DNA from 2 places in the Paracoccus sp. pheM1 genome. Region 1 is predicted to be linked to the other one. Evidence: riboswitches for the same ligand, from Rfam matches in the RefSeq annotation. Region 1 holds a riboswitch; the other holds the start of a gene.
What was found. Region 1 has a riboswitch for cobalamin ahead of KF941_RS17580 (ribonucleoside triphosphate reductase). Riboswitches for the same ligand answer to the same signal wherever they lie in the genome.
Positions count from the first base shown of each region.

Region 1 (5,261 bases):
CTTTGCCGAGCGCTACGGCGACGAGATCACCCAGGAGAACATCGAAAGCTGGCTGTTCTTCGACCATGCCAACCCGTCCTCGGTCGCCTCTTGCATCGAGCGGGCGCGCGAGGGCGGGCGGATCGTGCGCACGGCGCTGACCAGCCAGGTCTGGGATGCGCTGAACATGGCCTATCAGGAGCTGCGGGCGCTGGAGCGGCAGCCGCGCGCCCGGCTGGATACCGCCATGCTGACCGATTTCACCACCCGGCACGGCTCGACCGTGCGCGGCGCGATCAATGCGACCCAGCTGCGCAACGACGGCTGGCATTTCGTCAACCTGGGCTATTCGCTGGAACGCGCCGACGCGACCGCGCGGCTGCTGGACGTGAAGTATTTCGTGCTGCTGCCGCGGGTGGAGTTCGTGGGCTCGGGCCTCGACAACTATCAATGGCAGGTGATCCTGCGCGCGCTTTCGGCGCATCGGGCCTTCCACTGGGCCTATGGCGGCGAGGTGACGGCCGGCAAGGTGGCGGATTTCCTGATCCTGAACGGCGAGAGCCCGCGGTCGCTTTTGACCTCGCTTTACGAGGCGGTCTGGCATCTGGACGGCCTGGTGCGCCGCTATGGCGCCGAGGTGCCGGCCAGCGCCTCGGGCCGCGCGCATGAGACGCTGGAGCAGCTGATGGCGCGCGACATCGAGGCGATCTTCGACGAAGGGCTGCACGAGTTCCTGTCCTGGTTCATCAACGAGCTGGCCAGCATCTCGAACGCCGTGCATGACGATTACCTGAGCGGGCGGATGTAGGGGGCAGATGTCATGCGGCTGAAGATCATCCATGAAACCAGCTATTTCTACGATCCGCCGGCGCAGGGGCTGGTGCAGAGCCTGCGCCTGACCCCCTCGGTCCACCAGGGGCAGCGGGTCTCGGGCTGGACCATCTCGGTCTCGGGCGGCCAGCGCGGCGCGAGCTTCCGCGACGGCGCGGGCGACTGGATCGAGGGCTGGACCGTGCGCGGCCCGGTGCAGGAGGTCGTGGTCTCGATCGCCGGCCAGGTCGAGACGCGGGACACCGCCGGCGTGCTGCGCGACCATCGCGAGACCGTGCATCCGCTGGTCTACATGCGCCCGACCGCCGTGACCGGGACCGATCCGGGGCTATGCGAGCTTGCCCGTTCCGTGCAGGGCGAGGATGCGCTGGACCTGGCCCACCGGCTGGCCGAGGCGGTATCGGCCGCCATCGCCTACGTCCCCGGCGTGACCGAGTCGCACACCACCGCCGCCGAGGCGCTGGCGCTCGGCCAGGGCGTCTGCCAGGACCATGCCCATGCGCTGATCGCCTGCGCCCGCGAACGCGGTATGCCGGCACGCTATGTCTCGGGCTATCTGCATTCCAACGCCGGGGGCGAGCCGCATGACGCCGCCCATGCCTGGGCCGAGGTCCATGTCGGCGCCTTGGGCTGGGTCGGCTTCGATGCGGCCAATGCCTGCTGTCCCGACGACCGCTATGTCCGGCTGGGTTCGGGTCTGGATGCGGATGACGCGGCGCCGGTGCGCGGCACCACCTTCGGCACGGGCGAGGAAAGCCTGGACGTGCGGGTGCAGGTCGAGGAGATGGAGCAGTAGCCCTGCCTGTTGCGCCGGGCGCGGGGCGGTCGTATCCCTCGGGGGATTTTGTGCCATGGAACGGTCATGACCTATTGCGTCGGCTTGAAGCTCAACGAGGGGCTCGTCCTGCTCTCGGACACCCGGACCAATGCCGGGCTGGACAACATATCGACCTATCGCAAGATGTTCTTCTTCGAGCAGCCGGGCGAGCGGGTGATCGCGATCATGACCGCCGGCAGCCTGTCGCTGACCCAGACAACCATCGCCCGCCTGCAAGAGGCCATCGAACTGCCCGAGGCCGATGAAGAGACCTCGATCATGCGCGCGTCCACCATGCTGCAGGTGGCGACGATCATCGGCCGGACGCTGAACCGCACCCGGCGCGAGATCGTGGACCAGTGCCGCGACCTGAACCAGCAAGCCAGCGCCAGCATGATCGTCGGCGGCCAGCGCGCCGGCGGCGAGATGCGGCTGTTCCTGATCTATCCCGAGGGCAATTTCATCGAGGCGACCGAGGACACCCCCTTCCTGCAGATCGGCGAGCACAAATACGGCAAGCCCATCCTCGACCGGGTGGTGACGCCCCAGACCTCGCTGGCCGATGCGCAAAAGGCGGTGCTGCTGTCGATGGATTCGACGCTGCGCTCGAACCTGTCGGTGGGGATGCCGCTGGACCTGGCGGTGATCCGCAAGGACGACTGCCGGGTCAGCCACAAGCGCCGCATCCTGGAAGGCGACCCGGCCTTCATGGCCATGTCCGCCGCCTGGTCCGCGGCGCTGCGCGACAGCTTCGTCAAGGTGACGATCTAGCGCCCCTGTCAGCCAGGCTGGCAAAGGCCCATGGCTGGCGGTTCCTGCCCAAGGTCATTCCGGTGCCGGCCCTGCTTGGCCATGGGCACAAAGGCCGGGGGACGACCCGAAGGTCCACGAAGCGCAATCCCGCAACCAGCCCGCCCAGTGCCGTGCCCCGGATCAGGATAGGGCTTCGTGGTCCCTGCCCAGGCGGCCGGACTATCCTGCACAAAATGTCGCAGGTCAATACAACATCTTGACGGATACGGCGTCATCATCCCCATATGTAGGCATCACGGTTCTTTCGGGTCGATCCGGTCCGAAAGCGAAGAGGGAAGCCGGTGCGCCTTTCGGGGCAAGGCCGACGCTGCCCCCGCAACTGTAAGCAGCGAGCCTGCGCCGGATCACGCCACTGGTGCCGCACGGCATTGGGAAGGCCGGCAAGGGCGGCGACCTGCGAGCCAGGAGACCTGCCGTGATGATGACGATGAACCACGGGCGGGGTGTCCCGGCGGTGCGCCTGGCAATGCGGCCTTGTCGCCGCAGGGCTCCATGCGTCCTGGCCTGCCCCGCCCCCAGCAGCACGGGGAACAGATGCAGCCATCCTTCACCACCAGACCTGCCAAGGCCGGCGCCGCCGTCCGCAGCACCGCAAGGGCGGCAGCAAGCCGCAGGCAAGGGAGGGCGCGTTGATGCCGGCGCCGCTTACGTCCCCGCCCATCGCGCCGGCAAGGGATGTCGCCATCGATGTCGCCTCGTCGGTCAACGAATACCTGGACCGCGCCGATTGGCGGGTGAATGCCAACGCCAACCAGGACTATTCGCTCGGCGGGCTGATCCTGAACGTCTCGGGCAAGGTGGTGGCCAATTACTGGCTGTCGCATGTCTATCCGCCCGCCGTGGGCGAGGCGCATCGCCGGGGCGACCTGCATATCCACGACCTCGACATGCTGGCCGGCTATTGCGCCGGCTGGTCGCTGCGCACCTTGCTGACCGAGGGGTTCAACGGCGTCCCCGGCAAGGTCGAGGCCGGGCCGCCGAAGCGCCTGTCCAGCGCCATCGGCCAGATCGTGAACTTCCTGGGCACGCTGCAGAACGAATGGGCTGGCGCGCAGGCCTTCAGTTCCTTCGACACCTATATGGCCCCCTTCATCCGCAAGGATGGGCTGGGCTATGCCGAGGTGCGGCAGGCCATGCAGGAGCTGATCTTCAACCTCAACGTCCCCTCGCGCTGGGGCACGCAGACCCCGTTCACCAACCTGACCTTCGACTGGGTCTGCCCCGAGGATCTGCGCGACCAGGTGCCCGTGATCGGCGGTCAGCCGATGGGTTTCACCTATGGCGATCTGCAGGCCGAGATGGACATGATCAACCGCGCCTATATCGAGGTGATGACGCGCGGCGACGAAAAGGGCCGGGTCTTCACCTTTCCGATCCCGACCTACAACATCACGCCGGATTTTCCCTGGGACAGCGAGAACGCCAAGCTGCTGTTCGCGATGACGGCGAAATACGGCCTGCCCTATTTCCAGAACTTCCTGAACTCGGACCTCAAGCCGAACATGGTGCGGTCCATGTGCTGCCGGCTGCAACTGGACCTGACCGAGCTGCTGAAACGCGGCAACGGGCTGTTCGGCAGCGCCGAGCAGACCGGCTCGCTGGGCGTCGTCACCGTCAACTGCGCGCGGCTGGGCCATCTGCACAAGGGCGACGAGGCCGGGCTGCTGCGGCGCCTGGACGAATTGCTCGACCTGGGCCGCGACAGCCTGGAGATCAAGCGCCGGGTGATCCAGCGGCTGATGGACGACGGGCTGTTTCCCTATAGCCGGCGCTACCTGGGCACGCTGCGCAACCATTTCTCGACCCTGGGCGTCAACGGCATCAACGAGATGATCCGCAACTTCACCGACGATGCGCATGACATCACCACGGGCTGGGGCCATGCCTTCGCGCTGCGGCTGCTCGACCATCTGCGGGCGCGCATCACCGCCTTCCAGGAACAGACCGGACATCTCTATAACCTGGAGGCGACGCCGGCAGAGGGCACCACCTATCGCTTCGCCAAGGAGGACCGCAGGCGTTTTCCCGGCATCCTCCAGGCCGGCACCGAACACGAGCCCTATTACACCAATTCCAGCCAGCTGCCTGTCGGCTTTACCGACGACCCGTTCGAGGCGCTGGAACGGCAAGAGGCGCTGCAGCGCAAATACACCGGCGGGACGGTGCTGCATCTCTACATGGGCACGCAGCTGTCCTCGGCCGAGGCCTGCCGCAAGCTGGTGCGCCGGGCGCTGGAGAATTTCGGCCTGCCCTATATCACCGTCACGCCCACATTCTCGGTCTGCCCCAGGCATGGCCATATCGCGGGCGAACACGCGTTCTGCCCGCGCTGCGACGAAGAGCTAATCGCGAAAAAGCGGCAATCGGCCGCGCATTGAGGAAGGAAAAGACCATGTTCGACGACCGGAAAACCGGACCGGAAGAGATCCTGCTGGCGGATGAGGAACGCCAGCCCTGCGAGATCTGGACGCGGGTGATGGGCTATCACCGCCCGGTATCCTCGTTCAACCGCGGCAAGAAGGGCGAATTCCGCGAGCGGCTGTATTTCAGCGAGCGGCGGGCCGATCTTGGCTGAGATCCGCATCGGCGGCCTGCAGCGCCTGTCCAGCTGCGACTGGCCGGGCGAGCTGGTCGCCACCCTTTTCCTGCAGGGCTGTCCCTGGGACTGCCCCTATTGCCACAACCCGCATCTCATCCCACCCGAGGCCGAGGGGGCGCTGGATTGGCAAGAGGTCCTGGGCTTTCTGGCGGGACGGCGCGGCCTGCTTGACGGCGTGGTGTTCTCGGGCGGGGAGCCGACGCTTCAGCGCGGCCTGCCCGA
Region 1 covers NZ_JAGXCX010000002.1:708,578-713,838, forward strand. Annotated here, with positions in the region: gene KF941_RS17565 (alpha-E domain-containing protein) at 1-787, shown strand, start outside; gene KF941_RS17570 (transglutaminase family protein) at 800-1,606, shown strand; gene KF941_RS17575 (proteasome-type protease) at 1,673-2,398, shown strand; cobalamin riboswitch at 2,660-2,873, shown strand; gene KF941_RS17580 (ribonucleoside triphosphate reductase) at 3,073-4,818, shown strand; gene nrdD (anaerobic ribonucleoside-triphosphate reductase) at 4,833-5,015, shown strand; gene KF941_RS17590 (anaerobic ribonucleoside-triphosphate reductase activating protein) at 5,008-5,261, shown strand, end outside.

Region 2 (5,261 bases), 880 kb from region 1:
GACAGGTTCAGCACCAGCGAGGTCGCGGCCCCCGCCAGCGCCGAGATGGCGATGCCGGCCAGGATCAGCGCCAGCGTGCCGCCGCGCGGGCCGGCAAGCATCAGCACCAGCAGCACCGACAGCGCGGCCCCCGTCAGCGCCGCCAGCGGCAGGCCCAGGGGAAAGGCGGCGGAAAGCCCGGTCTGGATCGCCAGCACCGCTCCCAGCGCGGCCGAGGCGCTGGTGCCGATCAGCCCCGGCTCGGCCAGCGGGTTGCGCAGGAAGCCCTGCAGCACCGCCCCCGCCATTCCCAGCGCCGCGCCCACCAGCAGGCCCAGGATGGCGCGCGGCAGGCGCAGCTCGCGCATGACCAGCGCCAGCAGGTCGTCGCCGCCGCGAAACAGCGCGGCCAGGCTTTCGCCCGGCCCGATCCCCGCCGGGCCGGTCAGCAGCGAGGCCAGGAACAGGGCCACGACCAGCGCCGAAAGCCCGGCCATCAGCAGCGGATAGCGCGACCCGGTCATGGCCGGGCCTGCAAGGCAAGGCGCGCGTCGCGCAGCTGCGAGACGGCGCGCAGGATATGCGGATTGCCGCAGACCCAATCGGGATCGGACATGACCTCGGCCGGCCTGCCGCGGGCCAGCGCCTTCAGCGCCGGGTGGTCCAGCACCTCCTGCGCGCGGGCATGCCCGGCATAGCGGCGGCCCTCGACCAGCAGGTCGGGGTCGGAAAGCAGCAGCGTTTCCAGCGGCAGCACCCCGCCCGAGGGCAGGCCGAGTTCGTCGGCGACATTGTCGAAGCCGGCCAGCGCCACGATCTCGCCCGCCAGGCTGTCCGAGCCCGAGCTGTAGCCGTTCGCGACATAGAGCGCGGCGCGCGGCCGCGGGCCCTGCGCATCCGAAAGCCGCGCCAGGTCGGCGTCGAAGCGCGCGAGCATGGCGCGGGCCTGGGCCTCGCGGCCCAGCACCGCGCCCATGCGGCGGATATTGGCGCGGATGCCGGCGATGTCGGACTCGATCGGGAACACCTCGACCGGGATGTTCAGGCGGTCGAGCAGCCGGATGGTCTCGGGCGTGGACCATGCCCCGGCCAGCACCAGATCGGGCCGCATCAGGAAGATTTCCTCGGCCAGGCCATGGTTGACGGGCAGGCGGCCGGCCTCGGCCGCCATGGCCGAGGCGCTGGGATCCTGCGCCAGATAGGAAACCGAGACCAGCTGGCCCGGCGCCGCCAGCATCATCGCCAGCTGGTCGGTGCAGAGGTTCATCGACAGCACCCGGCGCGGCGGCTCGGCCGCGGCGGGCTGGAAAAATCCCGGCAGGATCAGGCCGGCCAGAAGGCCGGCGACAAGGCCGAGCCGCCTTACCATTTCGCCGTCAGGCCGGCGTAAAGGGTGCGGCCCTGCGAGGCATAGCCCCAGACATCGGAATACTCCTTGTCGAACAGGTTCACGACGCGGCCGGTCACGCGGAGATTCTCGGTCAGGTCGTAGCCCGCCGCGAGGTTGACCACGGTATGGGCGGGTATTTCCCCGACATCGTAGCTTTGCGAAGCGGGATCATAGGTCCAGTATTGGGTATCCCAATTGCCCGAGACATGCCGGATGTCGGCCGTGACGGTGCCGCGCCCTTCCAGGACGGCCAGCGTCGCCGACAGGCCCAGTTCGTGCCGGGGCCGGCGCACCTCGACCGAGCCGTCCGGGTTGCGGGCGTCCAGATAGGTGTAGTTCAGCGCGACATCCAGGCTGTCGGTCGCCTTGATGCGGGCCGTCACCTCGACCCCTTCGCGCGGGCTTTCGCCGGCCTGGTTGCGATGGCTGTAATAGCTGGTGCCGCCCTCGGTGCGGACCAGATAGCTTTCGATCTCGTCGCGCAGCTTTTCGTTGAAATAGGTGACGTCGACCACGCCCATGCCATTGGGAAGTTGCGCCTCGACGCCCAGGTCGAAGCCGCGGTTCTTTTCGGGCTTCAGGTTCGGATTGCCCTGGTAGACCGAAGAGCCATAATCCGCATTGGCGTAAAGCTCGAAATAGGACGGGTTGACCAGCCCGGTCCCGGCCGAGGCGTGCAGGCGGAAGGGCCGGTCCGGCACGTGCCAGGACAGGCCCAGATTCCAGCTGGTGAAGTCCTCGAACACCTTGTTGCCGTCGTGGCGGACACCGGCCTGGACATCCAGCCCGTTGTCCAGAAAGCCGCGATATTCCAGCGCGACCGAGGTCATCTCGCGCCGGTTTTCCGGGGCCGAGGAGCTTTCGTCCCTTTGCCGCTCGGCCAGCACGTTCAGCAGGTGCGACGCCTCGGCCACCGTGCCGTCGATGCCGAAGCTGCCGCGGTATTTCAGCTTGCGCGTCTCGCCGCGCGTGACCGGGCCGCCGTCCGAGCTTTGCTTGTAGATCGTGTCCTGATAGTCCAGCCGATGCGTCAGCCGGCCGCCCAGCATGGAATATTCGGCCCAGATCCCGCCCTGGAACTCGTCGCGTTCGCTGTATTTGTGCGGGTCGTCCACCACATATTCCTGCGCGCTGGTCGCGGACCAGCTGGTGGAATCGTAATCGTATTTCTCCTTCGCGCGGCGCAGGGTGGTGCCCAGGCGCAGATCCTCGCCGATCTGCCAGTCGCCCGAAAGCCCGATGGTCTTGCGGTTGGTCCCGTCCTTTTCGCCGCCGTCGCCCGACTGGTCATAGCCGTGGTCGTCCCGCGCCGAGAGGGTCAGCGCGATCCCGCCCTGCGCGCCGCGCTGGCTGACATGGGCCGAGGCGGCGGCGCCGTTGCCCAGCTCGACCGAGCCGCCGTAATGCAGCCCCGGTTCCCCCTTGCGGGTGATGATGTTGATGACGCCCGCCGAGGCGTTCGAGCCGTAATAGACCGATTGCGGCCCGCGCAGCACCTCGATGCGCTCGATATTGGCGGTCTCGAGCCCGGACAGGATGTATTCGTCGGCCCCGCCCGTCGCTTCGATCCCGTCGAGCAGGATCAGCGTGTGGTTGCCCTCGCCGCCGCGGATGCGGACCTGGGTGAAGGTCGAGCCGGTGGCCGAGACCGAAACCCCCGGCACGGCGCGCAGCGCGTCCTGCACGGTGGCGATGCCCCTGGCCTCGATCTCGGCGGCGGTCAGCACGGTATGGGCGCGGGCATAGCCGCCCTCGGCCACGGCGGTCAGCCCGCCCGAGATCACCACCTCGTCCAGGCGATAGCCTTCCTGGCCGGTGGCGGCCGCCGGCAGCAGGGCGGCGGTGGCGGCCAGCAGGGAAACCGGAGTTCTGAACATTCCAAAGCCTTTCCAGCACGGGCCCGCGGCCCGCGATTTGCAGAAATGCCCTGCGGAAAGGCTGGCAGGCCCGACCGCAAGACGACGATCGTCACCTCTGCGGAACGGCCGCTTTCCAGACGCGCCCCGCGCCGGAAATGGGTGATCGCCACGGCAGGTCTCCTGGCTCGCGGATCGCTGCTCAGGCCGGCCTTCCCAGGAGATCCCAGTGGCACGTTCGACCGTCGCTCACCGCTTACAGTTGCGGGGGCAGCCCCGGCCTTGCCCTGGCCGCATCGCGGCCGGCGGGCGCACCGGTGTTCCCTTTTCATCCGGCGCGCAAGCCCGCCGGAACCGTAGCGGCCCCGCATTGCCGCAGCCGGGCGCCGGCTGTCAAGCGGCAATGCACCCGGCGCCCGGCCGCCGCGACAACCTGTCCGGGAACGCGGCCGCGGAACCGCCCGCCGGGCCGCGGCATTGGGTCAGGTATCCGACGGAAGGGAAGGTCAAGCGATGGCCATGCCGCAGATCCTGGCCGTGCTGATCCTTTGCGCGATGATGGCGCTGTTCGTCTGGGGACGGCTGCGCTACGACGTGGTGGCGATGATCGCGCTGCTGGCCTCGCTGCTGGCCGGCACGGTCAAGCCGGAGGAGGCGTTCCGCGGCTTCAGCGACGACATCGTCATCATCGTCGGCAGCGCGCTGGTGGTCAGCGCCGGCATCTCGCGCTCGGGCGTGATCGAGGCGGTGATGCGCCGGATGCTGGGGCGGTTGCGGACCCTGCGCTGGCAGCTTCTGGTGCTGGTCGGCTCGGTCACGGGCCTGTCGGCGCTGGTCAAGAACATCGGCGCGCTGGCCATGCTGATGCCGGCGGCGCTGAAGATGGCGCGGCGCTCGGGGCATTCGCCCTCGGCCTATCTGATGCCGATGGCCTTCGGCTCGCTCTTGGGCGGGCTGATCACGCTGGTTGGCACTTCGCCCAACATCATCGTCTCGCGGGTGCGCGAGCAGATGACGGGCCAGCCCTTCACCATGTTCGACTATGCGCCGGTCGGCCTCGGCCTGTCGCTGGTGGGGCTGGTCTTCCTGCTTTTCGCCCATCGGCTGCTGCCGCGCGACCGCCGTGCGACGGCCTCGCTGAGCGAGGCGGTGAACATCAGCGACTATCACACCGAGGCCACCGTCCCCGAGGGCGCCGGCATCGTCGGCATGACGGTGGGCGAGTATCTCAGCGCCGTCGATGGCGAGGTGGCCGTGACCGGGCTGATCCGCGGCGGCGCGCGCCGCGCGGTGACGCTGCCCGACACGGTGATCGAGATGGGCGACACCCTGCTGTTGCGCGGCGAGCCGAATGCGCTGGAACGCGCCGTGACCAAGCTGGGCATGGAGCTGACCCGGCAGGATGCGGCGGCCGAAGAAGGGCTGCCGGCCGACAAGATCGGCGTGATCGAGGCGGTGATCGCGCCGGCCTCGCTTCTGGTCGGCCAGACGGTGGGGCGGATCGCGCTGTTCGACCAGCATGGCGTGAACCTGATCGCCATTTCGCGCGCCGGGCATCGCATGACGCAGCGGCTCAGCCGGACGGTGCTGGCGGCGGGCGACGTGCTGCTGGTGCAGGGGCCGATCGAGCTGTTGCCCGAGCGGATGCGCGTGCTGGGCCTGCTGCCCCTGGCCGAGCGCCATATCCGGCTGGGCGGGGTGCGCAAGCAATTGCTGCCGGTGCTGATCCTGGCCGTGGCCATGGCGGCGACGGCGGCGGGGCTGGTGCCTGTCGCCGTCGCCTTCTTCGCCGCCGCCGTGCTGATGATCCTGACCGGCGCGATCAGCGCCGAGGAAGCCTATGAGGCCATCGAATGGCCGATCCTGATCATGCTGGGCGCGCTGATCCCGGTCAGCGAGGCGCTGCAAAAGACCGGCGTGACCGACCTGCTGGGCGCGTGGCTGTCGCAGGCGGCGACGGGCCTGCCGGTCTGGGGCGCGGTGACGCTGATCCTGGTCACGGCCATGGCGGTCACGCCCTTCCTGAACAATGCCGC
Region 2 covers NZ_JAGXCX010000002.1:1,589,548-1,594,808, forward strand. Annotated here, with positions in the region: gene KF941_RS21845 (iron ABC transporter permease) at 1-503, opposite strand, end outside; gene KF941_RS21850 (ABC transporter substrate-binding protein) at 500-1,348, opposite strand; gene KF941_RS21855 (TonB-dependent receptor) at 1,342-3,246, opposite strand; cobalamin riboswitch at 3,381-3,599, opposite strand; gene KF941_RS21860 (SLC13 family permease) at 3,739-5,261, shown strand, end outside.
Region 2: another riboswitch for cobalamin. It lies ahead of KF941_RS21855 (TonB-dependent receptor); the one in region 1 lies ahead of KF941_RS17580 (ribonucleoside triphosphate reductase).